DNA from 3 places in the Pseudarthrobacter sp. O4 genome. Region 2 is predicted to be linked to each of the others. Evidence: predicted binding sites of a transcription regulator. Region 2 holds the regulator's gene; each other region holds the start of a gene.

Region 1 (10,925 bases), 1.9 Mb from region 2:
CAGGCTCGGCGTCGAGCCGGGTCAGATTAGGAACCGCCATGACATTTCTGCAGATCCGCGACCTCCACAAGTCCTACGGCCAGACGCCCATCCTCCAGGGCGTCTCGCTCGAGGTAGCCAAGCACGAGGTCGTCTGCCTCATCGGGGCTTCCGGCTCCGGTAAGTCGACCCTGTTGCGTTGCATCAACGCGCTGGAGACCATCGGTTCCGGCGAAATCCTGGTTGGCGGCGACCAGGTGACTGGCCTCGGCGTCGATCTCAACGCGCTGCGCCGGAAGGTCGGGATTGTTTTCCAGTCCTACAACCTCTTTCCACACATGTCGGTGCTGAACAACATCACCCTCGCTCCCACCATGATCGGCGGCATCCCCAAAGCGGTCGCCGCGGAGCGTGCAATGGAGCTGCTGGACAAGATCGGCCTCAAAGACAAGGCCGGGTCCTACCCGGACTCCCTGTCCGGGGGGCAGCAACAGCGCGTCGCCATCGTCAGGGCCATGGCCATGGATCCGGAGGTGCTGCTGCTCGACGAAATCACGGCCGCGCTCGATCCCGAGCTCGTTGGCGGCGTACTCGAAATTATTCGGGAACTTGCGGTCGGCGGCCTGACCATGCTCCTTGCCACGCACGAGATGGGATTCGCACGGGAGGTTGCTTCACAGGTCTGCTTCCTTCACCGAGGCAAAATCCTCGAACGTGGAACCCCCGAAGAGATTTTCGAGAACCCGAGTGAAGAGCGGACCCGGCAGTTCCTCAGCCGCGTGCTCACAGCCGGCAGGATCTAGGGACCCTGCCGGGCAGGTCAATGGAAGGAAACGAATGAACTTCGAGCACATCAAAGTCACGCGGGACGGCGCAACCGTGTGGCTGACATTGAATCGCCCGGAACAGGCCAATGCCCTGACAATTGCTATGGCCGAGGAATTCTGTGCAGCCGTATCCCAGGCCGAGGCCGACCCCGGGTGCCATGTCCTCATTCTTCAAGGTGCGGGCAAATACTTCTGCGGCGGCGGCGATTTGGCCGGCATGGCGAATTCCGAGGATCCCGCCGGCTTCCTGCGGACTCTTGCTGGAAAAATGCATGAAGGACTTCTGGCTCTGGCGCGGTCCAGGCTCGTGACAGTAGCCGCCGTGCAGGGTGCAGCCGCTGGGGCAGGGCTCGGTCTGGTGCTCAATGCGGACTTCGTGATCGCCACACCAGCCGCATCGTTTCTGAGCGCCTACTCACGAGTCGGATTGACCCCCGATTGCGGAGTCTCCTACCTGCTCCCCCAGGTGGTCGGACCGCGCCGCGCCGCGGAGATGGGCCTGGGCGGCCGCGTGGCAGCTGCTAAGGAGGCCTTGGACTGGGGGCTCGTCACAGAGCTGGTTGAGGAATCCGAACTGCATGGCAGGACCGTGGAGCTGGCAGCGCAACTCGCCGGTGGGGCCACCCAGATGCTGGGCCCGACGAAGCGGCTGCTGACCGCGGCAAGACTCTCGGCTTATGCCGGGCACCTCGCCGACGAGGTCCAGTCGATTACAGCCATGATCTCCCAAGCAGACACCGGCAGCCGCATCGCGGCCTTTGTGGAGCGCATAAAGGTTTAGGGCCCAGCTCCGTTCGTCAGGGCCCAATACTCCTTCCGCGGGTCCGGAACGGCACGTTCGAGCCTGTGGGCAGATGAGCCACCCCCGCAGGGCCTTTTCAGCGTGCGCCAAGGCGTAGCCGATAGACTTGAGTCTGCGCGCCCGGGCGTGCCGTCGAAGCACCGAACGCAAAGATTGGATGTCGCTGGCTTTGAACCAGGAACACTTGCGAGAATTCACTGCCCGCTTTGCCTCCGCCGAAGAGATCGCCACGTGGGATGCGCACGTCACCGCGAACCCCAATGGCGGCAATCTCCTTCAGTCGGAGGCCTTCGCAGACGTCAAACAGCACTTCGGCTGGAAACCCCTTCACCTCGTTTACGAGACGGCCGACTATACGAGCTACAACCTCGTCCTGGAGAAGTCCTTCCCCCTCCTGGGCAAACTCTGGTACCTGATCAAGGGCCCCGACGTGGCCTCCGTCGACGACATCCCGGGCATCGCGGCAGCCAACGCTGAGTTCGTGAAGCGGGCGAAGCTGGGCGTTTTTGCCATCAAGATCGAGCCGGACATCGTGCTGACCGACGAAGCAAGGCGTGTCATCGAAGGGGCAGGGCTGGTCAAGACCCACAACCTGCAGCCCAATGACTCGACTGCATTGCTGGATATCTCCCCGGAGGAGAACCAACTGTTGCGCAACCTCCACTCCCGCGGCCGCAACGCCGTCCGCCGGGCCATCCGCGAGGGCGTGGAGGTCCGCACAGCGGAGCCCACCGAAGAGAACTTCCGGGCCATGTATGCCCTGATGACCACCACGGTGGAGGCCAAGTCGCAGGTCCGGGTCCGCGAATTCGAGTATTACCGCCAGTTCTGGACCAACTTCATCAACCGGGACCAGGGCCGGCTGCTGTTCGTCCAGGAGAACGGCGTGCCGTCCGTGGGCGCCTTCGTCATCAACTACGGCCGCAAAGGCACCTACAAGGATGGCGGCTCGCTGCAGAAACGCAGCCAGTACGGCGATTCGCACCTCGTCCAGTGGACCGCCATGAACCAGCTCAAGGAGCTGGGCTGCACCGAGTACGACTTCTGCGGCACGCCTCCGAGCGACCAGCTCAAGGACACATCCAACCCGTTCCACGGCCTGGGCCTGTTCAAGACCAGCTTCAGCAAGACCGTCACCGACTTCGTCGGCTGCTACGACCAGGTGCTGAGTCCGCTGAAGTACAAGGCCTGGATGGCCGCAGGGGAGCGCCTGGCCCGCCAGGTCTACACCCGCCGCACAGGCCAGCAGTTCTACTAAACCGGCTGCACAGGATAAAGAGGAGGCCGGAATGACCAAGGAACCCGACGGCCGCCGCAGGCCGCACACGGAGGGACTGCCCCCGACCGAGCCGATGTCGCCCATGCAGGTGCGCCAGAACGCAGCCGCGAAGCGCATGTTGCGGAGGCTGGTACAGGGCGAGAACCCGCCGACAGCCCCCATGAGCATTGTGGACCGGCTTGCCGGCAGCCCCTACGCCAACCCGATGATCCAGGTCGGCGGTGTTGACACCTCGGCCCGCAAGACCATTGACTTTGCGCTGCATCTGGCCGAGTCCATGTTCCGGTACGGCGCCGGAGCCCTCGAAGTCGAAACCAGCATTATCGCCATCACCGCCGCCCTGGGACTGAAGAACATCGAGGTGGACATCACCAACCAGTCGGTGGCCATCAACTATGCACCCAAGGACCAGACCCCCATCACCCTGCTCCGCGTCGTGCGGTCCTGGACCAACAATTACGCGGGTCTGGCAAAGGTGCACCAGCTGGTCACGGACATCGTCGCCGGCGGGGTGGGACGCGAGGAGGCCGTACGCCGGCTCGAGGAAATCACGCACAGTTCAAAGCCCTTCCCGCGCTGGATGGTCACGGCGGCGTTCGGAGTTTTCTCCGCTGTCTTCGTCGGTGTCCTCGGCGGCGGGCCCGGCGCCTCGGCCGTCGCCTTCGTCTCCAACCTGCTGGTCAGCCTGCTGGCCCGCCGGCTGGGGCGCTGGCGCACCCCGGACTTCTTCATCACCGCGTCGTGTTCCTTCCTGGTCACCTTCATCGCGCTGCTCCTGTGGCGGTTCGGCACCCCGATAGGCATCCAGATCCCCCCCGCCATCGTGGTGGTCGGCGGAATCCTGCTGCTGCTGCCAACCGGACGGCTCGTCTCCTCGGTGCAGGACGCGATCAACGGCTTCCCGGTCACCGCGGCGGGCCGCTTCCTCTCCACGATGCTGACCTTCGGCGCGCTCGTCACAGGAATCGCCGTCGGCTTCGTGGTGGGGGACATGACCGGCATGGAGCCGATCGACGTCACCGAAACATTCCCGCCCGCGTATCCCTGGTGGGCCGTGGGCATCATGATCGCCGTTGCCGTCGTCGCGATCGGGATCACCGAACAGACCAGCTGGACGCTGCTGCTGCCTACGGCGGCCGTGGGTGTCGTGGGCTATCTGGTCCTCATCGGGGGAGACGCCCTGGGGATCGGGCCGCGGTTCGCCCCGGCTCTCGCCGCCGTCGTGATCGGCCTGCTTGCCCGTGTGGTCGCCCTGCGGATGGGCGCACCACAGCTTGTGGTGGCCGTTCCGGCTGCCCTGATCCTGCTGCCCGGACTCACTATATTCCGGTCAATGTATGTATTGACGATTGAGGAATCCGAGATCCTGATGGGTGCCGGCGGGATGCTCAACGCCGGCGCCATCGTGCTGGGCGTTGCGGCCGGCATCGTGCTCGGAGACACCCTCGCCCGGCCGCTGACGAGGAGCCTGGCCAGCAACGAGCGACGGCGGGCGCGGCGCCGCTAGCACCGGGCCGCCGCGGCGGGCTGACGCTGCCGGTCAGATCTTCCCGGTCAGATCTTGCCGGTTAGATCATCCCTACGGGTAGCTTCTTCTCTGCCTGGAAGTCGTCCTCCACGCGGCCCATCGCCCAGTAGCCGGAGAGCGAAACCTGTCCGCGCTCCAGTCCGCGCTGCCCGTAGAAGACGTCCCGCAGGCTCTTCATGTACCCGCGCTCACCGTGCGCGAAGACCTGGACCCGGCCTTCGGGCCATTCTGTGTCCCGCACGGCGTTGACCAGCAACTCGCTGGCACCTGCAGGCACGCCGCCGCGCAGGAGCCACCGAAGTTCGACGCCGGCGGGTGCGGCCAGCGACTGGATCTCGGCGTCGCCGTCCACCTCCAGAAAGGCGAGGCCGCGGGCGTGCTCCGGCAGGGATTCGATCGCGGCGCTGATCGCCGGCAGGGCGGACTCGTCGCCGGCAAACAGGTACCAGTCCGCCGCGGGGTCCGGGTTGTAGCCGCCGCCTGGCCCGGTGAAGACGAGGCTGTCGCCGGGCCGTGCGGAAGCCGCCCAGGGTCCGGCAAGGCCCTCATCGCCATGGATCACGAAGTCGATGGCGAGCTCTCGGGCCTGCACGTCCACCCAGCGGACCGTGTAGGTCCGGGTGTGCGGCCACTCTTCGCGCGGCATGCTTTCCCTGATGGCCCAGAGGTCCAGCGGCTCCGGGTACTCGATCCCGGGCTGCGGGAACGCAATCTTGATGTAGCGGTCCACGAAGCCGTTGTTGACATAGCCGTCAAAGCCCGGGCCGCCCGCGACGACGCGGACCATATGCGGGGAGAGTTGCTCGCGGCGCAGCACGGAGAGGTTGATCTGCGGTCGCGATTTCCGGCTGGCCGAGGTGGTGGCGGGAACTGAAGTCATGGGGCCAAGCCTAGCCAATGAGCCTGTGTATGAAGCGAGCCCGTGACGCCGGGCCGGGAAGCCCGGTTACGGAAGCGGTGGCAGTTCCCAGTCCACCGTGCCGTTGCCCTGGGCCTGGAGCAGGGCGTTGGCCCGGCTGAAGGGCCGCGAGCCGAAGAAGCCCCGTGAGGCCGACAGCGGGCTGGGGTGCGCGCTCGCGATCACCGGCGCCGGCCCCAGCAGCGGGCGGGCGGATTCGGCGTCCTTGCCCCACAGGATGACGACGAGGGGGGCCGGGCCGCCGGCAGCGGTCCGGCGGGTCGTGACAGCGCTGATGGCAGCTGCCGTGATCGCTTCCCAGCCCTTGTTGCGGTGCGACCCTGCCGCCCCGGCCCGGACGCTCAGCACCCGGTTCAGCAGCAGGACACCCTGCTCCGCCCAGCCGCCGAGATCCCCGTGGATCCGGGGTGGAAGGCCCAGGTCGGCGTCGAGCTCCTTGTAGATATTGGCGAGGCTGCGCGGGATGGGACGGGTGCCGCCGTCCACCGCGAAGGACAGGCCCACGGCGTGGCCCGGCGTCGGGTAGGGGTCCTGGCCCACAATCAGGACCCGGACGCCGGCCAGGGGCTGCCGGAAGGCCCGCAGCACGTTCGACGGCGGCGGGAGCACCTCGTGCCCCTCGGCTGCCTCCGCCGCGAGGAAACCCAGCACCTGCCGCAGCTGCCGTTCCACGGGAGTCAGCGCCTCAGCCCAGTCGGGCGCGACGAGTTCGCTCAGCGGCAGGCGTGCCAGCTCGGCGAAGCCCACGGTGTCACCGGCCGGCCGCTCCAGCTCGAACAGTGCATCGGAATCACCGGGGTCGGAGTGGGGGGAAACGGAAGCAGGCACGGCTCCATTCTTGCAGGGTGCCAAATGACAACCTTGTTATTCGCCCGTAGCATGGGGACTGACCTTTGTCGGATCCAGCCAGGGAGTGTGTCGTGGCCGAAGCAGCACCGGAGCACCTTTCGACGGCGGAATCAGTTGCCGCGGATTTCCGCAGCGAGTCGCCGCTACGCAGCCGCGATCAGCAGATGCTGGCTTTGGAGCGGCAGTGGTGGAAGTACGCCGGGGCCAAAGAACAGGCCATCCGTGAGCTCTTCAATCTGTCCGCGACGCACTATTACCAGATCCTGAATGCGCTCATCGATACCGAGGATGCGCTGGCCCACGATCCCATGCTGGTGAAGAGATTGCGTAGACTACGTACGTCACGCCAACGTGCCCGCACTGCTCGCCGCTTGGGTTCAGACGCGTAAAGCACGGCCGGATGCGCAGACGATCTGCGCGGAAAAGCCCCTGGCAACTCGTAAGAAATCAGCAAGGACGTCGTTTTTACCATGACCAAATACGCGCGGGATGAATTTGACCGGGTCCCGGAGACCCCCACACGGCAGGGTGTGCACCGTGCCGCCGCCGAATCCCGACGCCGCAGCCTGGGTCCCATCCTGGCGGTCGGCGCCGCCGCCCTGGTCATCGGCCTCGTGGCCTTCCTGTTCCTGCCGAAGCTCGGCTTCAACCCCGCCGGAAACTCATCAGCCGTGACTGCGGAACAGCCTGCCGGCAGTCCCACCGCCTCACCGGCGGCCAGCGCCACCAGCCCGGCTCAAGCCAGCCAGACAGCCTCCGGCTCCGCAACACCGTCCGGGGCCGCATCGCCCACCGCCACGCCGGCAGAGGGAGCCGCCGTGGACAAGACGCAGCCCGTCACGGTCTACAACGCCAGTGGCACCCCGGGACTGGCGGGCCGGGTGAGCGCACGGGTCGCTGCCGACGGCTGGGTCCCGGGGCCGCTGGGCAACTGGACCGGCGCGCCGCAGACGGGCTCCGTGATTTTTTACGACGGGCCGGAGCAGAAGGCCAACGCCGAAGCCTTGGCCTCGCTGCTCGGCATCCAGGCCCTTGTCGACTCGGCCGAGTTCAAGATGCCGCTTGTCGTCGTCCTGGGACCCGGGTTCCAGTAGCCGGTTTCGGTTACGCCTGAATAACTATTAGCCGCCAACGCGGTCCGCAGCCTGCACTCCGGCGCGCTGCCGCGGGTACAGTATTGGCGGACTTCGTTTCGCATTCCGCGGCGCACATCGTGGTGGGCCGCCCGCAAGCTAGCTGAAAGTGTGGACACCATGGCATTGGGAACCGTCAAGTGGTTCAACGCCGAAAAGGGCTACGGCTTCATCACCGTGGACAATTCCGGAGACGACGTCTTCGTGCACTGGTCGGCCATCGTGGGGGAGGGCTACCGCGCCCTCGACGAAGGACAGCGCGTGGAACTGGAAGTGGGCGAGGGCGAGAAGGGCCCACAGGCCGAAAGCGTCCGGCCGGCCTAGTGACACCCCCCGCGGCAGCGCACGTCCGGCAGGTTCCTGCCGGACCGAACCCCGTTCGGCGCCGGACGGCTGCCCTGCGGCTGGTCCGCTGCGCGGCGGTGGGGGCGGCTGCGGTGCTGGCCCTGGCCGGTTGCCTGGCGCCCGCGGGCGGCGCCCGGGTGGAGCGCGCTGAAGCCAGCGGGGACGGCACGCTGAGGATTGGCCTCATCCTGGACAACACGGGCAAGCAGGATTTTCTCAACGCATCCCAGCTCACGGCCGCGAAACTTGCCGTTAAGGAAATCAATGCCGCCGGCGGTCATAAGGGCAAGCCGGTCGAGCTGCTGCCGGAGACCATCAGCGCCGACGCGGCCGCCCAGGCCAAGGCGCTAGCGGCCGCCAAAGCCGACGTCGTGATCGGGCCGACCGACTCCAGCCGTGCCCCCGGCGCCATTGATGTGCTGTCCAACGCGAAGATCGCCCTGATTTCCCCTGCCAACGCGGCGCGCGGTCTGAGCACCTACAATAGCGGCGGCTATTATTTCCGCACCTCCGCTGCCGATGTCGCGCAGGCCCCGGTCCTGGTCAAACTCGCCAAGGATGGCGGCGCCAAAACGCTCGCCATCGTGTACGAGGAAGGCAGCTACGGCACAGACGTCTCCACCGCCGTTGGCGCTGCCACCAAGCAGGCCGGCCTCGGGCCCGTGGCCGTCGCTTCCTTCAAACCGGGCCAGGCGCAACAGGCGGCCGCGGCCGCCAAGGCAGCGGCTCCCGACGCCGTCGTCCTCGTCTCCCGTGACGGAGCGCAGGGCGCCATCGCCGAGCTGAACAACGCCGGCCTCGCGGGACGCAAGCTCATCCTCAGCGACGGCGCCGTCAGCCAGTACGGCTCCGGTCTCGGCTCCCGCGCCCTCGACGGGGCCCGCGGTATCCTTCCGGGGGCGTTTCCGTCGGCACACTTCCAGGGCGAACTGGTGGCCGTTGATCCGGGCCTGAAAGACATGACCTTTGCCGCGGAAACGTACGACGCCGTCAACCTCGCCGCGATCGCGGCGGCCGCGGCAGAGGACGACGCCGGCACCTCCATTGCGTCCCGCCTGATTGCCGTTTCCGGCGGCAGGGCCCAGCCCTCCGGCGAGGCTGCGGTGTGCACGTCCTATCAGAAGTGCGTCGACGTCCTGCGCGCGGGCAAGCGCCCTGACTACGACGGCGAATCCGGGCTGATCAACTTCGATTCCCACGGCGATGTCACGTCGGCGGCCTACATGGTGTTCGGCTATGGCGCGGACAACAAGGCCACCATGAGCGGAAGCGAAACGGCCCGCAGCGGCGGCAGCTGATCGCTCGTAGCGTATTGTGCCGCAGCACAAACCGGGCAGAGCGCCGATGCGGGCCCGCGCGGGAGGCACACTGGTTGCACTCTCCCCGGGGGAGTGCTAATTATTGACTTAGCACTCCCGCGTATTGACTGCTAAAACGACGCCCGGTTCGACCGGTCGCGAAGTGAGGCAGTCGGACCGGGAGCGAAAGAAATACCAGGCTGGGTGAGATCCCGGACCCAGCGGCGTACAGAGGCCGCCGGGGAAGGATCGTCCGTCGCGGGCACCGCAGCCAGGTTCATTCTTAACGACTGTCCCGAAAGGACTACTGCCGTTATGGCCAAGATCATTGCATTTGATGAAGAGGCACGCCGCGGTCTTGAGCGGGGCCTGAACATCCTCGCCGACGCCGTCAAGGTCACCCTCGGCCCGCGTGGACGCAACGTTGTCCTCGAAAAGAAGTGGGGCGCCCCCACGATCACCAACGATGGTGTTTCCATCGCTAAGGAGATCGAGCTGGACGACCCGTACGAGAAGATCGGCGCCGAGCTGGTCAAGGAAGTTGCCAAGAAGACGGACGACGTCGCCGGCGACGGAACCACCACCGCTACGGTGCTGGCACAGGCCCTGGTCAAGGAAGGCCTGCGCAACGTCGCAGCCGGAGCTGATCCCCTGTCCCTTAAGCGCGGCATCGAGAAGGCTGTCGAAGCCGTCACCCGCGAACTCCTGGCTTCGGCCAAGGAAATCGAAACCAAGGAAGAGATCGCTGCCACGGCGTCCATCTCTGCCGGTGACGACGAGATTGGCGCCCTGATTGCCGAAGCCCTGGACAAGGTCGGCAAGGAAGGCGTCATCACCGTCGAGGAGTCGAACACCTTCGGCCTCGAGCTGGAGCTCACCGAAGGCATGCGCTTCGACAAGGGTTACATCTCCGCGTACTTCGTCACCGACGCCGAGCGCCAGGAAACGGTCCTTGAGGATCCGTACATCCTGATCGTCAGCTCCAAGATCTCCAGCGTCAAGGATCTGGTTGCTGTCCTTGAAAAGGTCATGCAGTCCAGCAAGCCGCTGCTGATCATTGCCGAAGACATCGAGGGCGAGGCACTGGCCACCCTGATTGTCAACAAGATCCGTGGCACGTTCAAGTCCGTTGCCGTCAAGGCTCCGGGCTTCGGCGACCGCCGCAAGGCGCAGCTCGCGGACATCGCCATCCTCACCGGTGGCCAGGTCATCTCCGAGGAAGTCGGCCTCAAGCTTGAGACTGCCGGCCTGGAACTCCTGGGCCGCGCCCGCAAGGTCGTTGTCACGAAGGATGAGACCACCATCGTTGAGGGTGCAGGTGACGCCGACCAGATTGCCGGCCGCGTTTCCCAGATCCGCGCCGAGATCGAGAACTCCGATTCGGACTACGACCGCGAGAAGCTGCAGGAGCGCCTGGCCAAGCTGGCCGGCGGCGTTGCGGTCATCAAGGCCGGTGCCGCAACCGAGGTCGAGCTCAAGGAACGTAAGCACCGCATTGAGGACGCAGTCCGCAACGCAAAGGCTGCTGTCGAAGAGGGCATCGTCGCCGGCGGTGGTGTTGCCCTGATCCAGGCTGGTGCCAAGGCATTCGCCAACCTGCAGCTCGAAGGCGACGAGGCAACCGGTGCGAACATCGTCCGCGTAGCCATTGACGCCCCGCTGAAGCAGATCGCCTTCAACGCCGGCCTCGAGCCGGGCGTTGTTTTGGACAAGGTCCGCGGCCTGCCTGCAGGCCACGGCCTGAACGCTGCAACCGGCCAGTACGTCGACCTGCTGGCTGCCGGCATCAACGACCCGGTCAAGGTCACCCGCTCTGCCCTGCAGAACGCGGCTTCCATCGCCGGCCTGTTCCTCACCACCGAGGCCGTTGTGGCCGACAAGCCGGAGAAGAACTCCCCCGCCATGGGCGGCGGCGACGACATGGGGGGCATGGGCGGCATGGGCGGTTTCTAACCACCCGGCTCCT
Region 2 (9,720 bases):
CGGGCGTCGTGTTTTGCGCCTCGTCCAGGATGATGAAGGCGTCGTTGAGGGTGCGCCCGCGCATGTAGGCCAGCGGGGCGACCTCGATGGTGCCGGCGGCCATCAGACGCGGGATGGACTCGGGGTCCATCATGTCGTGCAGGGCGTCGTAGAGCGGGCGCAGGTAAGGGTCGATCTTGTCACTGAGGGTGCCGGGCAGGAAGCCGAGCCTTTCCCCGGCCTCGACGGCCGGACGCGTCAGGATGATGCGGCTGACTTCCTTCTGCTGCAGCGCCTGGACGGCCTTGGCCATGGCCAGGTACGTCTTGCCGGTGCCGGCGGGACCGATCCCGAAGATCACAGTGTTCGCGTCGATGGCGTCCACGTAGTTCTTCTGGTTCAGGGTCTTCGGGCGGATGGTCTTTCCGCGGCTGGAGAGGATGTTGTGCGTGAGGACGTCAACCGGGTTCTGCAGGGACTGGCTCCGGAGCAGCGACACGAGCTGCTGCAGCACGGCGGGGGTGATAACCGTGCCCCGGGCGACGAGGCCGCGCACCTCGTTGAGCAGACGCATGATCCGGGGCACATCAGCGGACGACCCGCTGATCGAGAGCTCGTTGCCACGGACGTGGAAGTCCACGGCCGGGAACTGGCTCTCGATGAAACGCAGGGCTTCGTCATGACTGCCGAGGGACTGAACCATCTGGTCGGAGTTGTCGAACAGGACCACCTCCGTCCGCAACCCTGGGAGGGAGTGTGGAAATTCGCCTGCGGAGCGCCCTGCGGCGCTGATCCGGGCTTTGCCGTTCGCTGCTTCAGTCATGGTGTTGGCCCGCGGGCCTCTGGTCCCCTCCAGTTCGGAATTGATCTGTCCCGCTGATCCGGCCCGACGGCGGTGCTCGCCTTCTGGTTCCGTCTCTCCGGGTCCTTCCATCTTACGCCAGCGCGCGCCGCCATCGCGGGCCGCCGTCGGGCCGCCCTCGGGCCGCCATGGCGCCGCAGTCAGGCCGCAGTCAGGCCGCCGTCGGGCCGCGATCGGGCCGCGATTTCCGACATTAGGTATCAACTTTGTATCGGCCTCATATCGTTCCCGTTGCAGTTCCGGCGCCCGGGCCCAAACCCCGGTCCTGCGCGCGGACCATATGCCATGCTGGGAATCGGCCGCCCCGGGAGCAGTGCTTCCGGCGGCATGGCGGACATGGCGAGGACGGGCCCCGGAGGCCACGAAACAGGAAAGGAAAGCAGCTATCAGGCAGCGCGGAACCAGCCAGAGGTCGACAACCGGGCGCATTCGCCCCGGCATGTTGCTGCTGGTGCTGCCCGCGGCGCTTGTCCTTTCCGGCTGCGTAGCCACTCCCCAACCCGGTATCACCAACTCGAATACCCCCTCGCAGCTGCTGTCCAGTCCGGCCTCCCCCGGCGCCCCAGCCACCAGCGCCCCGCTGGAGACAAGCCAGGCTTCCAACAAGGCTCCGGTCTACTGGATCGGCCGCAGCAATGACAACATGTTCCTTTACCGTGAGTTCCGTGACGTTCCGGACCAGGACAACCCCGTGACCCGTGCGCTCCGGGTGATGATGTCCGAGAAGCCGCTCGATCCGGACTTCTTCACCCCCTGGCAGAACCCGAAGAAACTGGCCACCTCCATTTCCGGGAAGAACGTCATCACCGTGGACCTCTCGGACGACGCCTTCAACAGCAACGTGGATGCGGCGATGGCCGAACGCGCCATCCAGCAGCTTGTCTACACCGCGACGGCAGCCGGTGCCAGCGCGGGCCTGATCGATTCCGGGCAGCAGATCCAGGTCGTGGTGCTCGTGGACGGCCACACCGACTATGTCGCCTTCAACCATGTCCGCCTCGGTTCCCCTACGTCCCGCAGCTCCGGCATGGTTGCCCCGGTGTGGATCATCAATCCCCAGGAGGGCACCTCGATGGAGGACGGCGCGGTCAAGGTCAGCGGCCGGAGCACCGTTCCGGGCGGGAAGCTCCGCTGGGAGATCCTGCGGATCGACGGCAGCGTCAAGACGACTTACCTGAACGGGAACACCCCAGCCTCCGCGGACGCCGGCCAGTCCGGACTGTTCAGCCTTTCGGTGAACCTGGGCCCCGGGAACTACGAGGTCAGGGTCTCCCAGCTGCAGGACGGCAACCCGTCCCAGGACCTGAATGTGGACACGCGCGGCTTCACAGTCAAATAAGAACGGTCAAATAAGAAGCAAATAGGAACACAGTCAAATAGGAAACAGCCAAGGAAGTCAGGCAGCCCGCCTGGCAGCCTGCCGCTACCAGCGGCCCAGGATGTCGCTCGCCAGCACGGTCGCGGCGGGGCCGGCGGTGGAGGATCGCAGCACGTGGTGGCCGAGCAGGGCGGTGACGGCGCCGGCGCCGCACAGCCTCGTCACTTCACGGGGGCTGATGCCGCCTTCCGGGCCTACGATCAGCAGCACTTCACGGGCGGCGTCCGGCGCGTCTGGAGCCGGCTGGCTGTCCAGCGTGCCCTGCGTGCCCAGCGTCGCCTGCCAGGACTCCAGCACCTGCCGCAGGGGACGCACGGCGTCCTCGTGCAGGATGATGGCGAGACCTGCTGCGGCGACAGCCGCCTGAAGTCCGGCGCTGTCGACGGCGGAGCGGACCTCCGGAATCCAGGCGCGGCGTGCCTGCTTGGCGGCTGCCGTCACGACGGACTGCCACTTTGCATGCGCCTTCGCCGCCCGCTCCGCCTTCCAGCGCACGATCGAGCGTTCCGCCTGCCAGGGGATGACAGCGTCGATCCCCAGCTCCGTGGCGGTTTCGGCCGCCAGCTCGTCCCGGTCGCCCTTGGCGAGGGCCTGCACCAGGACCAGCCGGATGTCCGGCCGCGCTTCCGCGGTCAGTTCGGCGCACTCCACGGTCAGTTCGCCGGGCGCGACGGCTGTCACTGTTCCCGTGAGCCGCTTCCCGGCGCCGTCGGCGATGTCCACCGGCTCGCCGAGGCTGAGGCGCTTCACCGTGACCGCGTGGCGGGCCTCGGCGCCGTCAAGGACGAAGGTGGAACCGGGGACCTGCTGGTCCAGTGTTCCCGGGGCGGTGAAGAAGACCGGATTGCTCACCGCTACAGGTTACCGAGCCGGTCCCGGAGCTTGGCGAAGACCCCGCCGCTCGCCGCGAGCTTCCCTTCGGTGAACTGTTCCCCGCGCAGCTTCGCGAGCTGACGGAGCAGGTCCTCCTGGGCGGCGTCGAGCTTGCCCGGGGTCTCCACCTGCAGGTGGACCTTGAGGTCCCCGCGGCCGTAGCCGCGCAGATGGGTGACGCCGAGTCCGCGCAGGGTGATGACCTCGCCCGACTGGGTGCCGGCCTTGACGTCGATCTCCTGCTGCCCGTCAAAGGTATCGAGGGTGAGCTCGGTGCCGAGCGCGGCGGCGGTCATCGGGATATTCAGGCTTGCGTGCAGGTCGTCGCCGTCGCGCACGTAGGTGGCGTCGTTGTTGACCCGGATCTCCACGTAGAGATCGCCCGCGGGGCCGCCGGCGGGACCCGCCTCGCCCTGGCCGGAGAGCTGGATGCGGGTGCCGGTGGCGACTCCGGCCGGGACCTTGACGGTCAGGGTCCGGCGGCTGCGGATCCGGCCCTGGCCGGCGCATTCGTTGCAGGGATCCTTGATCACTGTGCCGAAGCCTTCGCAGCTGCCGCAGGGAGCCGTGGTCATGACCTGGCCCAGGATGGACCGGACGGCGCGCTGGACCTGGCCGCTGCCGCCGCAGATGTCACAGCGCTCCGGGCGGGTGCCTGGCCGGCAGCAGGAGCCTTCACAGGTGGGGCAGGTGACGGCCGTGTCGACCTCGAGCTTCTTGTTCACGCCGAACACGGCGTCGCGGAGCTCGATCCGGACGCTGATCAGGGCGTCCTGGCCGCGGCGGACCCGGGACGCGGGACCGGCCTGGCCGCCGGCGCCGAAGAAGGTGTCGAAGATGTCCTGGAACGCGAAGCCCTGGCCGGCGTAGCTGCCGCCGCCGAAGCCGTTGTCGGTGCCGTTCTCATTGCCGGTGGTGTCGTAGACCCGGCGTTTCTGCGGGTCGGAGAGCACCTCGTAGGCGTGCGTGACGGCCTTGAAACGGTCTGACGCGTCATCGCCCGGGTTGACGTCCGGGTGCAGGGTCCGCGCAAGCTTGCGGTAGGCCTTCTTGATCTCTTCTCCCGTTGCTTCGCGGGAGACTCCAAGAACGTCGTAGTGGCTGCTCAAAGTTCGTATCTCTTCCTGGTTGTACTGCCTGTTAGGGGCATGAAGTCTGGTCAACAGCGGCGCGGCGGCCTGCCGCCCGGGCGGTCAGGGCCCGAGGATTCTGGAAAGGTAGCGGGCCACCGCACGGACGGCGGCCATGGTGGTCGGATAGTCCATCCGGGTGGGACCGAGCACACCGACCTTGGCCGTGGCGTCCGGGCCGTAGCCGGTAGCCACCACCGACGCCTCCGCGAGCCCGTCGTACGGGTTCTCCCGGCCGATGCTGACAGTCACTCCGCGCGGGTCCGCCGCCATGTCGCTGAGCAGGCGCAGCATGACCACCTGCTCTTCGAGTGCTTCCAGCACGGGACCGATGCTCAGCGGGAAGTCCACGTTGGACCGGGCGAGGTTGGCTGTCCCGGCCATGACCATGCGCTCTTCGCGGCTGCTTGCGGCGAGGGCTTCGAGCCCCCTGGCCAGTGCCTGCGCGGCGCTGCGCCGCGCAGGCGGGCAGCTGACGACCACGGCCTGCAGCGACTGCGGCAGCAGGTTCAGCGGCGTCCCGGAGAGGCTGCCCAGGAACCGCGACCGCAGTTCCGCGACGGCCTCCTCCGGAAGGTCCTGGACGACGTCGATCACCCGCTGCTCCACCTTGCCGGTGTCCGCGATCAGGACCGCCAGCACCTTCCGGGGCGCCAGCAGGACAAATTCGATATGCCGCACCTTGGCCCGGCTCAGATGCGGATACTGCACGACGGCGACCTGGTTGGTGAGCTGCGACAGGAGCCGCACCGTCCGGTCCAGGACGTCGTCGAGGTCATCGGACCCCTCCAGCAGTGCCTGAATGGCCCGGCGTTCCGCCGGGGAGAGCGGCTTGACGGCGGAGATCTGGTCCACGAACAGGCGGTAGCCCTTGTCCGTGGGAATCCTTCCGGAGCTCGTGTGCGGCGCCGTGATGAGGCCTTCATCTTCCAGTGCGGCCATGTCATTGCGGATGGTGGCGCTGGACACGCCCAGATGGTGCCGTTCCACGAGGGCTTTGGAGCCGACGGGTTCACGCGAATGGACGTAGTCCTCCACGATGGCGCGCAGCACTTCGAGTTTGCGTGGTTCGCTCACGCCCCACCTCCAATCGACTGTCCCGCATCCGGTGCCGCCCCTCCGGCCGCGCCGGGCAGGCGGTCCGCACTGGGCGTGGCTAGCACTCGACATGCCTAAGTGCTAACCAGTCTAATATGAGTCGCCGCGTTGTTAGCATTGGATTCGCTCCAGGCGTCGTTCCCGGGGCTGGTGTTTTCGGGCACAGCCCGCCGTATCATTCCGAGCGCAAAGCAGTGTGAACAGATGTCATACCAGAACTGGGGCCCGCAGGACCTGTCCGCCCCCGCCAAGCCCCAGCTGCCCGAAGTCCCCGTGGAACGCGGAATGGTGCTCGAGGACGTACAGTCCGGCTGGGTGGGGGCCGTCACCCGAGTGGAGAAGTCCGGCGGGATGCATGTGGTGGCCCTGGAGGACCGCCGCGGCAAGTCGAGGTCCTTCCGGCTCGGCTTCGGCTTCCTCCTGGCGGGCCAGCCGATCCGGCTGATGCCGCCGGCCCCGCGGCCCGCCCTTGCACCGGCGGGAGCCAGCCGCACCGCGTCCGGCTCGATCCGGGTCGAGGGCCAGCGCGCGCAGGTGGCCAAGGCCAGCCGGATCTGGGTGGAAGGCAAGCACGACGCCGAGCTGGTGGAGAAGGTCTGGGGTGACGATCTCCGGGTGGAGGGCATCGTCGTCGAGCCGCTGCACGGCATCGATGACCTCTCGGCCGCCGTCGCCGCGTTCCGGCCCGGCCCAGGACGCCGCCTCGGCGTCCTGGTGGACCACCTGGTGCCGGAGTCCAAGGAGTCCAGGATCGCCGACGCCGTGATGGCCTCCCCCGGCGCGGCTGGGAACGTGCTGATTGTCGGGCATCCGTACGTGGACGTGTGGCAGGCCATCCGTCCCTCGGTCCTGGGCATCGAGACGTGGCCGGTCATCCCCCGGGGCGTGGACTGGAAGACCGGCATCCTGATGGCCTTCGGCTGGCCGCACAGCACCAAGGAGGATATCGGCCTGGGCTGGCAGAAGCTCCTCGGCGCCGTCCGCAACTACGCCGATCTGGAAGCTTCACTGCTGGGCCGCGTGGAAGAGGTCATCGATTTCCTCACGGTTCCCTGAGGGCCCGATCCTCGATTCGGCGTCCGAGCAAGTATTCTTGGATCGGCGGCTGCGCACCCTGCGCGGCTCCGGCACTACTGGTAACAACTTCCAGCAACAACGCATCACAGCAATCCGAAGGACTAAACCGTGGCAGAAGACGCACGCGAACACACGGGCAATCAGGCCGGCCATGGCCAGCCCCCGTATCATGGCGTTCCCGCCAATGCGCTGCCCCTGACGGCCAGCGAGGACCGGCAGTGGGCCACGCTGGCGCATTTTGGCGGCATCCTCGGCTGCGTTCCTTCGTTGCTGATCTACCTGATCTTCAAGGACCGCGGCCCGTTCACGGCGCAGGAGTCCAAGGAAGCCCTCAACTTCACGCTGCCCCCGACGATCGCCGCTGTGGTCGCGAACCTGTTGGTCTTTGTGCCGGTGGTGGGAAACCTGTTCGCCGTGCTCGCCACCGTGATCTGGATTGCCGTCACGTGCTTCTCTGTCGCCGCAGGCATCCATGTCAACCGTGGCCAGCCGCACCGCTATGAGTTCAACCTGCGCTGGATCAAGTAGGGGCATCCCAGCCGGCTGGGCGTCAGGCTGTCAGGCCCGGCTGGGCCTCAGCTAGTCTGCTCAGTCCGGCAGGATCCGGCGGACCACGGCGTCGGCGAGCAGCCGTCCTTTGAGCGTCAACACCAGCCGGCCCTTGAAGGCCGCCACCGGATCAACCAGGCCGTCGGCAATCAGCCCCGCCACGGCGTGCCGCCCGGTGTCCCCCAGGCCGCCCAGGCTCGGGATGTCCAGCCCGGTACTCAGCCGGGCTTCCAGCATGATGCGCTCCACGTTCCGGGTCTCGGAGTCGAGGGTTTCCCGCCCGGCAGCAGGCGAGAGCCCTGAACCCAGCCGGTTCGCGTAGGCCGCGGGGTGCTTCACGTTCCACCAGCGGACGCCACCCACATGCGAGTGCGCCCCGGGACCGATCCCCCACCAGTCGTCCCCCCGCCAGTAGGCGAGGTTGTGGCGGCACGCCTGCTCCGGCGTGCGCGCCCAGTTGCTGACCTCGTACCAACCCAGGCCGGCAGCGGAGATGAGCTCGTCCGCGAGCTCGTACTTGGCGGCGTGGTCGTCGTCGTCGATTCCGGGCACCTCGCCACGGCGGATCTGGGCGGCGAGCTTGGTGCCTTCCTCGACGATCAGCGCATAGGCGCTGATGTGGTCGGGTCCGTAGGACAGCGCAGTCTCCAGCGAGTAGCGCCAGTCGTCGAGCGATTCCCCCGGGGTGCCGTAGATCAGGTCAAGGCTCACGGCGAGCCCCGCCTCCCGGGCCCACTGGACCACCTGCGGGACACGGCTGGGCGTGTGGGTGCGGTCCAGAACCTTCAGGACATGCGGGACGGCCGACTGCATGCCGAAGGAAACCCGGGTGAACCCGGCGTCGGCCAGGAGCTGCAGGGATTCGGGCGTGACGGAGTCCGGGTTCGCTTCGGTGGTGACCTCCGCCCCGGGCTGCAGTCCCCACGCCGCGACGGCGGCGGTCAGGATCCGGCCCAGATCCACGGCGGGGAGCAGCGTCGGTGTTCCGCCGCCAAAAAAGACGGTCCCGAGGGTCCTTGCCGGCAGGCCACTGTTCTGGAGCGCCGCGGCGGCGAATTCGACCTCCGAGATGGCCGTGCTGGCGTAGGCGTCCTGCGAGGCCCCGCCGCCGAGCTCGGTGGCGGTGTAGGTGTTGAAGTCGCAGTAACCGCAGCGGACGGCGCAGAACGGGATGTGCACGTAGAGCCCGAAGGCCCGGCCGGCGGCGCCCTCCAGTGCCTGGGCAGGGAGGAGGCCGTCCGGCGGAGCCGGGTCGCCCAGGGGAAGAACGCTAGGCACGGGCCGGGCCCGCCTGCGTGGGGACAGTCATATCCGGCACCGCTACTTCTTGGCCTTGTCCTTGGACTCGTCCGTGGTCAGGGCGGCGATGAACGCTTCCTGCGGCACTTCCACACGGCCCACCATCTTCATGCGCTTCTTGCCTTCTTTCTGCTTTTCCAGCAGCTTGCGCTTTCGGGTGATGTCACCGCCGTAGCACTTGGCAAGGACGTCCTTGCGGATGGCGCGGATGCTTTCGCGGGCAATGATCCGCGAGCCGATAGCGGCCTGGATGGGCACCTCGAACTGCTGGCGCGGAATGAGTTCGCGCAGCTTGCCCGTCATCATCACACCGTAGGCGTAGGCCTTGTCACGGTGCGTGATGGCGGAGAAGGCATCCACCTGCTCGCCCTGGAGCATGATGTCCACCTTGACCAGATCGGCCACCTGCTCGCCGTCGGCCTTCCAGTCCAGCGACCCGTAGCCACGGGTCCTGGACTTGAGGATGTCGAAGAAATCGAAGACGATTTCGGCCAGCGGCAGGCGGTACCGGATTTCCACCCGGTCCTCGGAGAGATAGTCCATGCCGCCCATCACGCCGCGCCTGCTCTGGCACAGCTCCATGATGGCGCCGACAAACTCGTTCGGCGCAAGGATGGTGGCGGAAACCATCGGCTCGCGGACTTCAGCGATCTTGCCGCTCGGATACTCGCTGGGGTTCGTGACGTGGATGATCTTCTTGTCCTCCAGCGTCACCTCGTATTCCACGTTGGGGGCGGTGGAGATCAGGTCCAGGTTATATTCGCGTTCCAGGCGCTCACGGGTGATTTCCAGGTGCAGCAGGCCGAGGAATCCCACCCGGAAGCCGAATCCCAGCGCGGCAGACGTCTCAGGCTCATACACGAGCGCGGCATCGTTGAGCATCAGCTTCTCCAGCGCATCGCGGAGCGCAGGATAGTCCGTTCCGTCCAACGGATACAGGCCGGAGAAGACCATGGGCTTGGCATCCGCATAGCCGGCAAGGGATTCCGTGGCCGGCTTGGCCAGGTTGGTGACGGTGTCGCCGACCTTGGACAGGCGGACGTCCTTTACACCGGTGATGAGGTAGCCGACTTCGCCGACGCCGAGGCCCTTGGAAGGGGTGGGCTCCGGAGAGCTGACACCGATCTCGAGGAGTTCGTGGGTGGCGCGGGTGGACATCATCTGGATGCGTTCGCGGGGGTGCAGCATGCCGTCGACCACACGCACGTAAGTGACCACGCCGCGGTAGGTGTCATAGACCGAGTCGAAGATCATGGCACGTGCGGGGGCGTTGGGGTCGCCCACCGGGGCGGGCAGGTCGCGGACGATCTTGTCCAGCAGGACCTCGACTCCCGCGCCGGTCTTGCCGGAGACGCGCAGCACGTCCTCCGGATCGCCGCCGATCAGGCTGGCCAGTTCCGCCGCGTACTTCTCCGGCTGGGCGGCAGGGAGGTCGATCTTGTTCAGCACAGGGATGATCGTGAGGTTGTTTTCCA
Region 3 (10,925 bases), 890 kb from region 2:
GCTCGTACTTCGACTCGATCCGCCATATCAGGCATCTCCAACCCGACATCATCAAACTGGACCGCAACCTCATCGCCGGAATCGATACGGACACCCTCCGCCATGCCTTCGGCGAGGCCATGGTCGGCTTCGCCGAGCAGCTCGGAGCTGCGCTCATCGCCGAAGGGATCGAAACCAATGACGAACTGGCAGCTGTCGCCGGTCTCGGCGTGACAGCCGTGCAAGGCTACTTCCTCGGCCGGCCCACCACCCGCCCCCAGGACTGGGCCCACTGGAACCTCCCGGCTCCTTCAAAGACGGGATCGGACATTTCTCCCCCAATAGCTTCGATTTGGTTTTGACCACGGTCATACAGCGACGAACCGCCCTCGGACGACCTGGCAGGCCTTGTCCCGGGTTTTGGCTCGTAGGCGCCCTGGAAAGGGCTGACGCCCTCCAGGGTGGCCCGCGGCAGTCCTCGGCGCCGTCTCAATAGTGACGGTTGCCGGGTTTTTCGCCTTGGCATCGGCCATGGCCTCACTGCGATCGATTTCCAGCCGGCTGTAGTCGCCTCGGTACGGCATGGACGGCGGCCCGGCGCGTCTCCACGGTCCGCAGGCCTGGGTACGATGAGCCGATGACACACAGCTATGTCCCCTTCGGCTGCAATTTCCGGCCCAAAGTGTTACCAAAGTGTTTATTGCAAGCACTCAAGGGTTCAAAAACCCTTGCAACCGGTGGAGCTAAGGAGATTCGAACTCCTGACCTCTTCGATGCGAACGAAGCGCTCTACCAACTGAGCTATAGCCCCGAAGCAACGCCGGTCCAGGAGGAACGGCGTTGCCGGTGTCCCTAGGCTACAAAGTATCTGCGTTCTTTGCCAGCCAGCGCGCGAATGTCTCGCTGCCGTGTCGCTCCTCGGGGACCAGGTTCAGGCCCTCCCGCAGGTATTTTCCCATCGGACCGGGCAGCGGCAGCCGCACCAGGTGTCCCCGGGATCCACTCGCCTGCTGCCATTCCCGCGCCAGTTCTGCCATCGCCGCGATCTCCGGGCCCCCGATGGTCCGGACGCGGTGCCGCACGCCCGCCAGCGGCACCAGCGCGGCGTCGAGCAGGGCCGTGGCTACTTCGGAGGGCGAGATCGGCTGGAACCGGGCGCCCTGCACCACCGGGATCATCCGGACCCCTGAGCCCGCCGCAAACACCCTCGCCAGCAGCGAATGGAACTGCGTCGCCCGCAGCGCGACCGTCTCCAGACCGGACCGCTCGTAAACCTGCTCCTTGACCGCCTTCGAACGGTAGTACCCCAAACCGCTCTTGTCACAATTGATGATGGACAGCACCACAGCCTTGGGTACCCCGGCGTCCTGGGCAGCGGCCAGAAGCCGCGCCCCGCCGTCGGCGAAGTTCTTCAGCGCCTTGCCCGACCGGCCCTCAAGACAGTCAATGACGACGTCGGCTCCGGCGAGTGCCGCTGCCAGGCCCTCCCCCGTGGTGACGTCGCCGCGGAAATACGTCGCTCCGTCGGGCCGGGCGGACGCGCCGGACGACGGCGGATTGCGGCTGAGGACGGCCACCGCAAGTCCGCGGGCAACAGCCTGGCGCACTACCTGGCGGCCCACCTGGCCGGTTCCGCCGGCCACACAGATTCGAGTCATGCCCCGAGGCTACCGCCAGGTACGCTCCCTGGGGCAGTCCCCGGCCACGAGAAAGCCCCGGGCGGCCGTGACGGGCTGCCCCGGGGCTCGGAAGAAGAAGGATTCAGGCGCGGCGGCGCTGGAGGACGTCGTCCAGGTTGCTCAAGGCGCGTTGGCCCTTCCCGACGGGCTTCGAGTCGGTGTCGGCGCTGAGAGCCGCGGACGATGCTGCCTGCTCGAGGCCCTGCTTGAGCGACGGTTTGCCGACAGCTTTGGGGGCTTCCGGCAGGTCGAGCGGCTCGGGAGCTGCACGCTCCGCTTTGGCCGCTTCCACGTAGGTGGGCTTGGGAACTTCTACCGGCTCCCAGCTGACGGGTGCAGATGCCGGCAACGCGGGACCCTGGCCTGCGCGGACCGATTCGTCACCGGACGCTGCCGCCTCGGCCAGGGCGGCCTGCCGGAGTTCCAGGGCGGTCAGCGGTTTCGGGGCCGGCTCGGCCGACGCAGCGACGGCCTGGGCATCGAAGAGAGGACTCTCCGCCCGCTCCGCTGACTCGCGGTAAACTGCCCGCTGCTGGGCGGACGGCGCCGGGGCCGTTCTCGCAGGCTCGCTCATGGCGGACCGGAAGGCCGCTTTCACTTTACGTCGGCGGTCACGCACGGCGAGCCGCCGGAGCAATACGACGGCGCCGATGGCGCCCAGCAGAGTCACGGCGGGCAGCCAGGCGGAACCCAGGCCGAAGAGTCGCAGCGCTGCCGAGATGACACCTGTGAGCAGGGAGAGCAACCCTGCCAGCGCGAGGGCCAGGCGCCCGTAGCGGATCCTGAAGACCGGTCCCGGCGCCGCCGGCTGCCGGGCGCCGTGGAACTCCGTGGGGCCCGTGGCAGGGCCGGTGCGCTGTGTACTGGTCATGGGTTTCTCCTGCTGGGGCGTCATCATCATGACCTTCCCGGCTTGGGGGTCTGCTGCTGCTATGTCGACGACATCCGCCAGGAGCTCGCCCGCAGGCTGCAACTGGTGGCGTCCGTTCCGGAGCACGTAGGGGGCCACCCACACGATCCAGAGCGCAACAGCAATGACAAGGATCACAGAGCTGCTAAGAGGGAAGTCCACAATCAAAACGGTATGAGCAACACGGCTGGCGGGCCCGCATTGTCCCCGGTGTGTCGCGAGGCAACCGGCAAATGACTTGATTTATGACGTTCCGGCTGGTCAGCACGGGGGCCGTCCGTTCACGACGGGCGGCTCTTGAGCCATCTGGCAACAAGGCCCTCGGGCACTTCCTCGGAGGTCAGCGCGAAGGTGCGGTGATCAGCCCATTCGCCGTTGATGTGCAGGAAACGCGGCCTGTAGCCCTCGTCCCGGAACCCGAGTTTCTCGACTACTCGCAGGCTGGGCGCGTTCTCGGGCCTGATGTTGATTTCCATCCGGTGCAGCCCGAGGGTGCGGAAGCAGTAGTCCGTGGCCAGCGCCACTGCGGTGGGGGCAATGCCCTGGCCGGCCCGCTCCTGGTCCACCCAGTAGCCTAGGGTGGCCATCATCGCCGACCCCCAGACTATGGAGGACACCGTCAGCTGGCCCACCATCAGCGGCTCCCGGAAACCGGGCGTCCAGGCCGTGATGACGAACGGCAGTGCGGAGGCCTGGGCGGCCTGGGCCTTGAGGGAGCGCACCATCTGCCGGTAGTCTGGCAGACCGCCGCCCGGAATCGGATTCGACGCCTCCCAGGGGGCGAGCCACTCGCTGTTGCGGGAGCGGACTTCCGTCCACTCCTTGCGGTCCCGGTACCGGATCGGGCGCAGCACGATGTCGCCGCACTCCAGCGTCACCGGCCAGTTGAAGCTGCCCCCCACGGGAGTTACTTGGTCAGGCTGGAAGTGAGGCTGGAGGCGAACTCGGGCAGCCATTCACGCAGGCCGGGGCCCAGGTCCTCGCTGTCACAGGCGAGCTGAACGCAGGCCTTGAGGTAGCTCAGCTTGTCGCCGGTGTCGTAGCGGCGGCCGCGGAAGACGACGCCGTACACGCCATAGCCTTCGCCGTCACCGGCAGCGAGCTCCTGAAGTGCGTCGGTAAGCTGGATTTCCCCGCCACGGCCGGGCGCAGTGCGTTCCAGGACCTCAAACACCGCCGGGTGGAGGACGTAGCGGCCGATCACGGCGAGGTTGGACGGAGCGTCCTGAACGTCGGGCTTCTCCACGAGGTGGTTGATCCGGACGTACTCTTCACCCTGGATCGCATGGACGTCGGCACAGCCGTAGGCGCTGATCTGGGAGGGGTCCACCTCGATCAGCGCCACCACCGATCCGCCGGTCTTGGCCTGGACCTCGATCATGGTGCTGAGCAGCTCGTCTCGGGCGTCGATCAGGTCATCGCCCAGCAGGACAGCAAACGGTTCGTAGCCCACGTGCTGCTTCGCACGCAGGACGGCGTGGCCCAGGCCCAGCGGATCGCCCTGGCGCACGTAGTGGATGTCGCCGAGGTTGCTGGCGGCCTGGATGGACTCCAGCTTCGCGGTGTCCCCCTTGGCTTCGAGGGTGGCTTCCAGCGTGGGGACGCGGTCGAAGTGGTCTTCGAGCGCACGCTTGTTTCGGCCCGTGATCATCAGGATGTCGCTCAAACCGACGTTGACGGCTTCCTCGACGACGTACTGGATGGCCGGCTTGTCAACCACGGGAAGCATTTCCTTCGGCATGGCCTTGGTGGCCGGAAGGAACCTGGTGCCGAGGCCCGCAGCGGGGATGACGGCCTTGCGGACGGAAGCGATTGGTGTAGTCACTCGACTAATCTAACGGAGGTACTAAACATTCGGTAATTAGCTACAGCCGCAATGAGCCCGGACGACGCGCCGCGGCTCGGCACGGGACTGCAACAGGTGGAGGGCCGGGCATTGAAGGCATCAAAGGAAGAGATCCGCGCCAGCCACCGGACGCGGCGCGCCGGGCTTTCACCGACAGTGCTCGACGCCGCAGGCGCAGCCATTGCCAGGCACGGCCTGACGTGGGCAAACAAACTCGCCGGCGGCGGGACGGGAACTTTCGCGGCCTACCTGGGGGTGGGCAGCGAACCGCCAACCCTGCCGCTGCTGTCGGCCATGCACGACGCCGGACACGATATATTGCTGCCGGTCTGCGAGCCGGGCCTCGAACTGAGCTGGGTGTACTGGACTCCGGCGTCCGGTTTTGTCCGCAGCCGCTACGCACCGATCCCGGAACCCGTCGGGGAACGCCACGGGCCGGAGATCATGCAATCCGCCCTTGGCATCGTCCTGCCGGCCACCGCCGTGGACTTCTCCGGCAACCGCATCGGCCAGGGCGGCGGCTACTACGACAAGTTCCTCGCGCGGCTGGCGTCGATCCGGCCCGGCCACAAACAGCCGGACGACGGCGGAGGGCCTCCCCTTGCGCTGCCCACCGCTGCGGTCGTCTACGACGCCGAGGTGCTGCCCGCCGGGAGCATTCCGGCGGAGTCGTTCGACCGAAAGGTGTCCGCCGCGCTGACCCCGGGCGGGCTGATCCGCCTGCTCTGAAGCCACATTCCCGGGATGATAGAATTGGCACTCAGGCCCTGCGACTGCTAAGGGAAGGAACCCGTCGATAGACATATCGGCTGTGTTCCGGACCTCGGCGGCACGGGACCTGCTCGTTTGTCCCTGAGGAGGATTTCCAGTGCCCACGTATGCATACGCCTGCAAGGACTGCAGCCACGCCTTCGAGATCGTGCAGTCGTTCACCGACAACTCCCTGACGTCCTGTCCCGAGTGCCAGGGGAGCCTGCGCAAGAAGTTCAACAGCGTCGGCGTCGTCTTCAAGGGCTCCGGCTTCTACCGGAACGACTCCCGCGACACCAAGGGCAGCTCCGTGCCCCCGGCAGCGGCCCCTGTGACCCCGGCGGCAGCTCCTGCCCCCGCTGCCGCGGGCTAGGCAACCGCCGCCCGCTCCGGACGCCGCTTGTCCACATAGGACTGCACGCCCCGGACCTGCGTTACGCCTACGGCTAGCGTGGCAGTATGGTCACCGCCGGAACCTTCGTTTCCCCGTCCAGGATTCTGCTCCCTGCGCCATTCCTTAGTGCAGTCTTCCGTGCTCGCTCCGTGCTCGCGGGCGGCCGTTCCCCCCGCCCGCGCGTCTATCGGCCGCACTCCGGAAGCCCGCCGGGATCCAGGCCCCGGGGCGGACCGCTGAGGCGCCGCCGACTGACCGGCTGGCTGAACCGCAACCGGCGGCTTGCAGTGGCGCTCCTGCTCTGCGTCGCCGCCGGCATCGCCGTCCAACAACTCACGCCGCCGCCGGCCGACACCGTCGTCGCCCTCGCCGCTGCCCGGGATCTGCCGGCCGGCAAAGCCCTCGAGGCTGACGATCTGCGGGTTCTCAACATCCCTCACAACCTGCTGCCCAGCGGCAGTTTCAGCAACACCGCGGCGCTCCAAGGGAAGCAGTTGGCCGTAGCGCTGCGGCAGGGCCAGCTGATTTCCGATGCACAGCTCCTGGGTCCTGGCCTGCTCGCCGGCAGCCCGCCGGGCTCGGCTGCCGTGCCGCTCCGGATGGCGGACCCGGCCTCCATCCAACTGGTCTCCCCAGGACAACTGATCAACGTGGTGATGTCCACCGGCAACGGCTTTGACCAGCCGGCAACATCCGAGGTCCTGGCGGCCGCCGTGCCCGTACTGTGGACCTCCGCACAGGGCGGCAAGGCAGGCCCGTGGCTCGCGGCCGGAGAGACGGATGGCCTCATGGTCGTCGCGGCAGATGCCGATCAGGCGCGGCGGCTGGCCGGCGCCTCGACCCAAGGAAAGCTGTTCTTCGTCCTCGTAGCCGCTGCCCCCGGCTAGGCAACTTCAGGCTAGAGGCGGCGCAGCCGGCCCACCTGTTGCTAGCCCCAGTGCGGGGGCTTCTGTTCCTGCAGCCAGGAGTCGTGATCGTAGCCGTCGGGCTGGTCGCCCCAGCGGCGAGGGTCGTCCTCAGCCGCCTTGTTCGGCAAGACACCGTCCGGTAAGACACTGTCGGCAGTCGCGGAGTCGGGCACACCGTTCTGCAAACCGCCGACGGGCAAACCGCTGTCGGGCAAGAAACTGTTGGCGGTCGCGGCGGAATCGCCCGCGGCGCGCGGCGCGCCAGTCCCGGCTGCGTCCGGCTCAGCGGCAGAGTTGCCGCGGTGCTCGGCCGGGGAACTGCCGCCCTTGCCGGTGTCCGGGATGCTGTTGTTCTGGATTTCGCCGTCTGCACTCATGCCGTCGGCCTCCTTACTGCCCATTGTTGCTGCTGCTTGCTGTTGCGCGTTGTCCGACCAGCCGGACGTGGCCCGCTCGGACGTGGCCCGCTCGGATGTGGCCCGCTCTTCGGCGGCCTGTGCGTCGTTGACGGCCAGGTTCTCCACGTCATCGTCGAAGAAGCCTGGCGAGGTCCTGTTTCGGCTGGACACCGCCGGCTTCTCCAGCCCAAGGTATCCGCCGATCCGGTCGGCACAGGCGGAAGGGTCGGTGAAAACCTCTATGGTCCACAGCGGCATGTAGCGCCAGCCGAGCCGCTCCAGCTGCTGCGGCCGGAGCCTGCTGCGTTCGCGCACGGTCATCCGCCGGTACTGCTCGGTTCCGTCGGATTCGATGGCCACGGGGCGTGGGATCTCGGCGTCGTCCTGGCCGATGGTGTTCAGCGGGTCCGCTGCGGCCACCATGTTCAGGACTCCGTCGTACTGGTGCCAGACCCGTGCGCCGCGGGCCCGGAGCCGGTCGCCCAGGTCGGCCACCAACGGGTCGGCGCCAAGGGCCTGCTCGCTGGCGGCGGCCCGCGATGCGGGGCTGCCCAGATCGGAGTTGCCTGCAATCTCACGGTCCAGCAGCTCGTAGAAGTCCACCGCTCCGTGGCTGAGCCGCGTCACGTCCAGATCTTCGGGACGAAAGCAGCTGAGCACGTGCAGGGAGCGGCGGGCGCGTGTCATGGCGAGGGCAAACTTGGCCCGGCCGCCCTCCGCCGAGAGCGGGCCGAGGTTGTGCAGGGCACGCCCGTGCGGGGTCCGCCCATAGCCCGGGGAGAAGATCACGTGGTCGCGGACCAGGCCCTGGGCGCGGTCCAGGTCCACCACCCGGAAGGATTCGTCCCCTGCGGTGAAGAAGCTTGCCAGCAGCGGATAGTTGGGTAGCTGCAGCCGGATGGACTCACCGATTCGGGCGGCGTGGCGGAGGCTGCCGGTGACAACTGCCAAGGAGGTCCGGGGCCGGAGGCGGGCGTGCTCGAAGACGAGCTCGACGGCGCGGTTCACTTCGGCGACAACAGATTCGACGCCGTCCTGGTCCGCACTGGGCAGCCCGGTACCGTCCGGCAGGTATTCCAGGGTCAGGGCACGGTCCAGCCCGGTCGCGGACTGGCCCTCCGGAAGCCGGCGGAGCCCGCCGTCGTAGAAGCCCTTGCTCAACTGCCGGACGAGGTCTTCATCGACCGCGCGGTACACAGTCCGCAGCTTCCAGACCGGCAGCACAGCGGCGAGGGCCCGGTAGGCGCTTTCAACGCCCTGGTGGGAGCTTTCACCGGCGGCGAGCCGCTCCACGCTGACGGTAAACGTCCTGGGGCTGGCGATCCGGTCGTCACCAAAGGCAATGACCTGCTGGGCCCGGGCGATGGCAGGGAGGACGGCCTGCAGTGAGGTCGTCTCGGCGTCGAGGATGACCACGGCGTCGAACTTCTGCTCGATCGGCAGCAGGCCGGACATCAGGTACGGGCTGACCGACCACACCGGCACCAGCATGGGCAGCAGTTCCGGGGCCTGTCCGGTCAGGGCGGCGAGGGTTACGCGGCCGTCCTTGAGCAGGCTGCGCAAGAGGTCCGCCTGCCGCGGGTTCTCCGCGATGGCCGCCCGCCAACGTTCGGCAAGCTTCCAGCGCAGGCGGGCAGCGCCGCTGGCGATGTGGGCGTTGTCTGCGAGGCGGTACTCCGCCTCGAGCTGGCGCAGCGCGTCGCCGTCGGACATGGCGAGGTAGTCGTCGCCGCTGATCATGGCCTCCAGCGCGGACTGCCACCACGCCAGCTCGAGTTCCGCCGCCACCGATTCCGCCGGCACCTCGCGTTCGGCCAGGTCGGCAAGCAGTTCGCCCAGGCCGTGTTCGCGCATGTTTTCCACCAGCAGCGTGCGCTCCGGCAGCGTTTCCAGGGTGCCCGTGTCGGCGACCAGCCGTTCCAGGCGTGCCACGAGCTCGTCATAGGGCGTGGACAGCAGCTCGCCGCCGGCGTCTGTGTGCTTGACGGCCAGGCCCAGTTCGAACAGCTCCGCCCCGAGCTCACGGTAGAGCGCCGTGATCTCGGCGAGGCCCGAGGGGACCGCGGGGTGGCGCTGCGTCGTGGCGTAGCCGGACCAGGCGGCCCGCTGATCCTGGACGAGGACGAGCGAACTGTGGAGATCGGCGATGTGGACGCCCGGGCGGACGTATTCCTTGGCGACGCGGCGCAGCCGGGAGCGCTGCATGGACGGCATCTCGATGTTCCGTTCACGCCGCCAGGAGGAGGAGGCGGTCGCGGAAATGAGGTCGTGGACCGGCCGGTCGAAAATGTCCGGGGTGAACTTGTCGAGGCTTTCGCGCACAGCGACGAGGAGTTCGATCTGCTCGCCCCATTCGGCAAACGTGCTGCCGAGGCGGATCTCGGCGTGTTCGGCGACGCCGTTCATGCGCTCGCGCAGCAGCGGCAGCTTCTCTGCCACGGACCCGGCCACCTGCTGGGCTTCCTGGGTTTCCTTGCGGGTCAGGAGCCGGGCCCCGTGCCAGGGACTGGTGGTGGAGGCGCGGTTGAAACTGCCCAGTTCGGCAGCCCGGCGGAGCCGCCCGGCCAGCTCCTCGCGGTCCCGGATGCTGTCCAGCACGCTGCGCTTGAGCCGCACCGTGGTGGCCGGCGCCGGCTGGATCGACGTCAGCTCGGCCAGCGACTGCATCGCCTCGTACGGCGAGCACCCCCAGCGCTGGCGGACGTTGTGGAGCGACGCGACGTGGTCCATGAGGGCGTGGCGGTGCTCGGTCAGGGTGGTGTGAAGGTTGCTCAGCTGCGGCTCGAGGGACTTCTCGTTGCGCACAATCGCCCGGACCAGCTGGCCTTTGAGATGCAGCGGCGTCGCGTTGCCGGAAACCTGGAAGAGCACCGAATCGAGTCCGAGCGTCTCCAGCTGGGAGGAGAGCTCGCCCAGGCTGGCGCGCCGGTCCCCCACCACCAGGACGGTCTTGCCTTCATCAACGAGGGCGCCGACGGTGTTGATGGCGGTCTGGGTCTGGCCGGTCCCCGGCGGACTGCTCACGACGAGCGAGTCCCCCGCCCGGACCGCGTCCACGACGTACTGCTGCTCCGCGTCGGCGTCGAGCAGCAGCAGTTCCTCGGCGGGATTGCGTGCATCGGTGCTCGGGAAGCGGCCGGTCTTGAGTTCGGGCATCTTCAGTGGCACCCCCGCGGCGGCACGCGCCAGGGCCGAGACGAGCGCATTGTTCTCGTTGATCCAGGGATCCTCCAGGTTGCCGGACAGGTCCGAGAACGTGGAGACGAGGAGGTTGTGTTCAATGTCGGCACCATGGATGGGCTGGACGAGCGTGCCGAGGCGGTCCAGGACCGGCTGTGGATCGAAACGGGCGGTGCTGTAGGCCATCCGGGTCACGGCATTGACGTCGAAGACGATCCCGTGAATGGTCTTCAGATGGCGGATCAGGGCCGGGTTGATCCGGGCCTGTTCGGTCAGCTGCAGTTCGTAATCGTCCTCACCCGGCCGGACGGTGAGGGAAATGGCGATGAGCATGACGGGGGCTGAGACGCGCTGCGGCTTGCCCCCGACGGCGGAAGTCCAGACGACCGTACCGGCGGAGAAATAGCCCGCATCGATGCCGCGGTCGTTGGCCAGTTCGAAGATCTTCGAGCGCAGGTTCCGTGAGGCGCGGGCGGCGATGACATACTGCTGGCGGTCGCGGATCAGGGTGGAAAGCCGGGTACGCCGTCCCGCCATGAGCTGGGCCAGACCGGACGGGTGCGCGTTGGTCAGGTCGATGGAGCCTTCGGGCGTCTTGGTGAAGCGCAGCATCGTATCTGCTCCGGTGACGGGCTTGAGCCCCGACAGCCATTTCCTGAGCTCCTCGGAGCCGCCGGGGTGGCCTTGACCAACTGACACTGCTGCCTTCTTTTCTGTGCTCGCTTTTTCTGGGCTCGCGTTTACCGCGCTCGAGTTTTCGGTACTCGCGTTTTCGGTGCTCGCGTTTACCGTGCTCGCGCGCGGCGCCTTGGACCATACCGGCATGCCTTCGAGCGTAGCCCGAATCGGCCGCGAGGAAGAGCCCGCAACACTGGCGCCGG

The links. Region 2 encodes HrcA, which represses chaperone genes, less so after heat shock. Its sites were predicted from a motif close to TTNGCACTCGNNNNNNNCGAGTGCNAA; they were not measured.
Region 1: a site for HrcA is predicted at 9,068-9,094, ahead of groL (chaperonin GroEL). Genes of this name have one in related genera too.
Region 3: a site for HrcA is predicted at 5,168-5,194, ahead of ACQCSU_RS06380 (FmdB family zinc ribbon protein). Genes of this name have one in related genera too.

What each region holds. Positions count from the first base shown of each region.
Region 1 covers NZ_CP189591.1:3,328,677-3,339,601, forward strand. Annotated here, with positions in the region: gene ACQCSU_RS15535 (amino acid ABC transporter permease) at 1-30, shown strand, start outside; gene ACQCSU_RS15540 (amino acid ABC transporter ATP-binding protein) at 39-782, shown strand; gene ACQCSU_RS15545 (enoyl-CoA hydratase/isomerase family protein) at 817-1,587, shown strand; gene ACQCSU_RS15550 (lipid II:glycine glycyltransferase FemX) at 1,793-2,866, shown strand; gene ACQCSU_RS15555 (threonine/serine ThrE exporter family protein) at 2,898-4,394, shown strand; gene ACQCSU_RS15560 (siderophore-interacting protein) at 4,456-5,295, opposite strand; gene ACQCSU_RS15565 (uracil-DNA glycosylase) at 5,362-6,162, opposite strand; gene ACQCSU_RS15570 (DUF3263 domain-containing protein) at 6,255-6,572, shown strand; gene ACQCSU_RS15575 (LytR C-terminal domain-containing protein) at 6,654-7,277, shown strand; gene ACQCSU_RS15580 (cold-shock protein) at 7,437-7,640, shown strand; gene ACQCSU_RS15585 (ABC transporter substrate-binding protein) at 7,715-8,959, shown strand; gene groL (chaperonin GroEL) at 9,275-10,912, shown strand.
Region 2 covers NZ_CP189591.1:519,641-529,360, forward strand. Annotated here, with positions in the region: gene ACQCSU_RS02365 (PhoH family protein) at 1-802, opposite strand, end outside; gene ACQCSU_RS02370 (GerMN domain-containing protein) at 1,281-2,180, shown strand; gene ACQCSU_RS02375 (16S rRNA (uracil(1498)-N(3))-methyltransferase) at 2,265-3,071, opposite strand; gene dnaJ (molecular chaperone DnaJ) at 3,074-4,201, opposite strand; gene hrcA (heat-inducible transcriptional repressor HrcA) at 4,286-5,299, opposite strand; gene ACQCSU_RS02390 (DUF3097 domain-containing protein) at 5,525-6,376, shown strand; gene ACQCSU_RS02395 (DUF4870 domain-containing protein) at 6,506-6,925, shown strand; gene hemW (radical SAM family heme chaperone HemW) at 6,986-8,224, opposite strand; gene lepA (translation elongation factor 4) at 8,267-9,720, opposite strand, start outside.
Region 3 covers NZ_CP189591.1:1,405,136-1,416,060, forward strand. Annotated here, with positions in the region: gene ACQCSU_RS06345 (EAL domain-containing protein) at 1-341, shown strand, start outside; tRNA gene ACQCSU_RS06350 (tRNA-Ala) at 718-790, opposite strand; gene ACQCSU_RS06355 (SDR family oxidoreductase) at 837-1,637, opposite strand; gene ACQCSU_RS06360 (hypothetical protein) at 1,741-2,706, opposite strand; gene ACQCSU_RS06365 (GNAT family N-acetyltransferase) at 2,850-3,470, opposite strand; gene galU (UTP--glucose-1-phosphate uridylyltransferase GalU) at 3,476-4,393, opposite strand; gene ACQCSU_RS06375 (5-formyltetrahydrofolate cyclo-ligase) at 4,445-5,143, shown strand; gene ACQCSU_RS06380 (FmdB family zinc ribbon protein) at 5,283-5,537, shown strand; gene ACQCSU_RS06385 (RcpC/CpaB family pilus assembly protein) at 5,855-6,445, shown strand; gene ACQCSU_RS06390 (AAA family ATPase) at 6,487-10,743, opposite strand.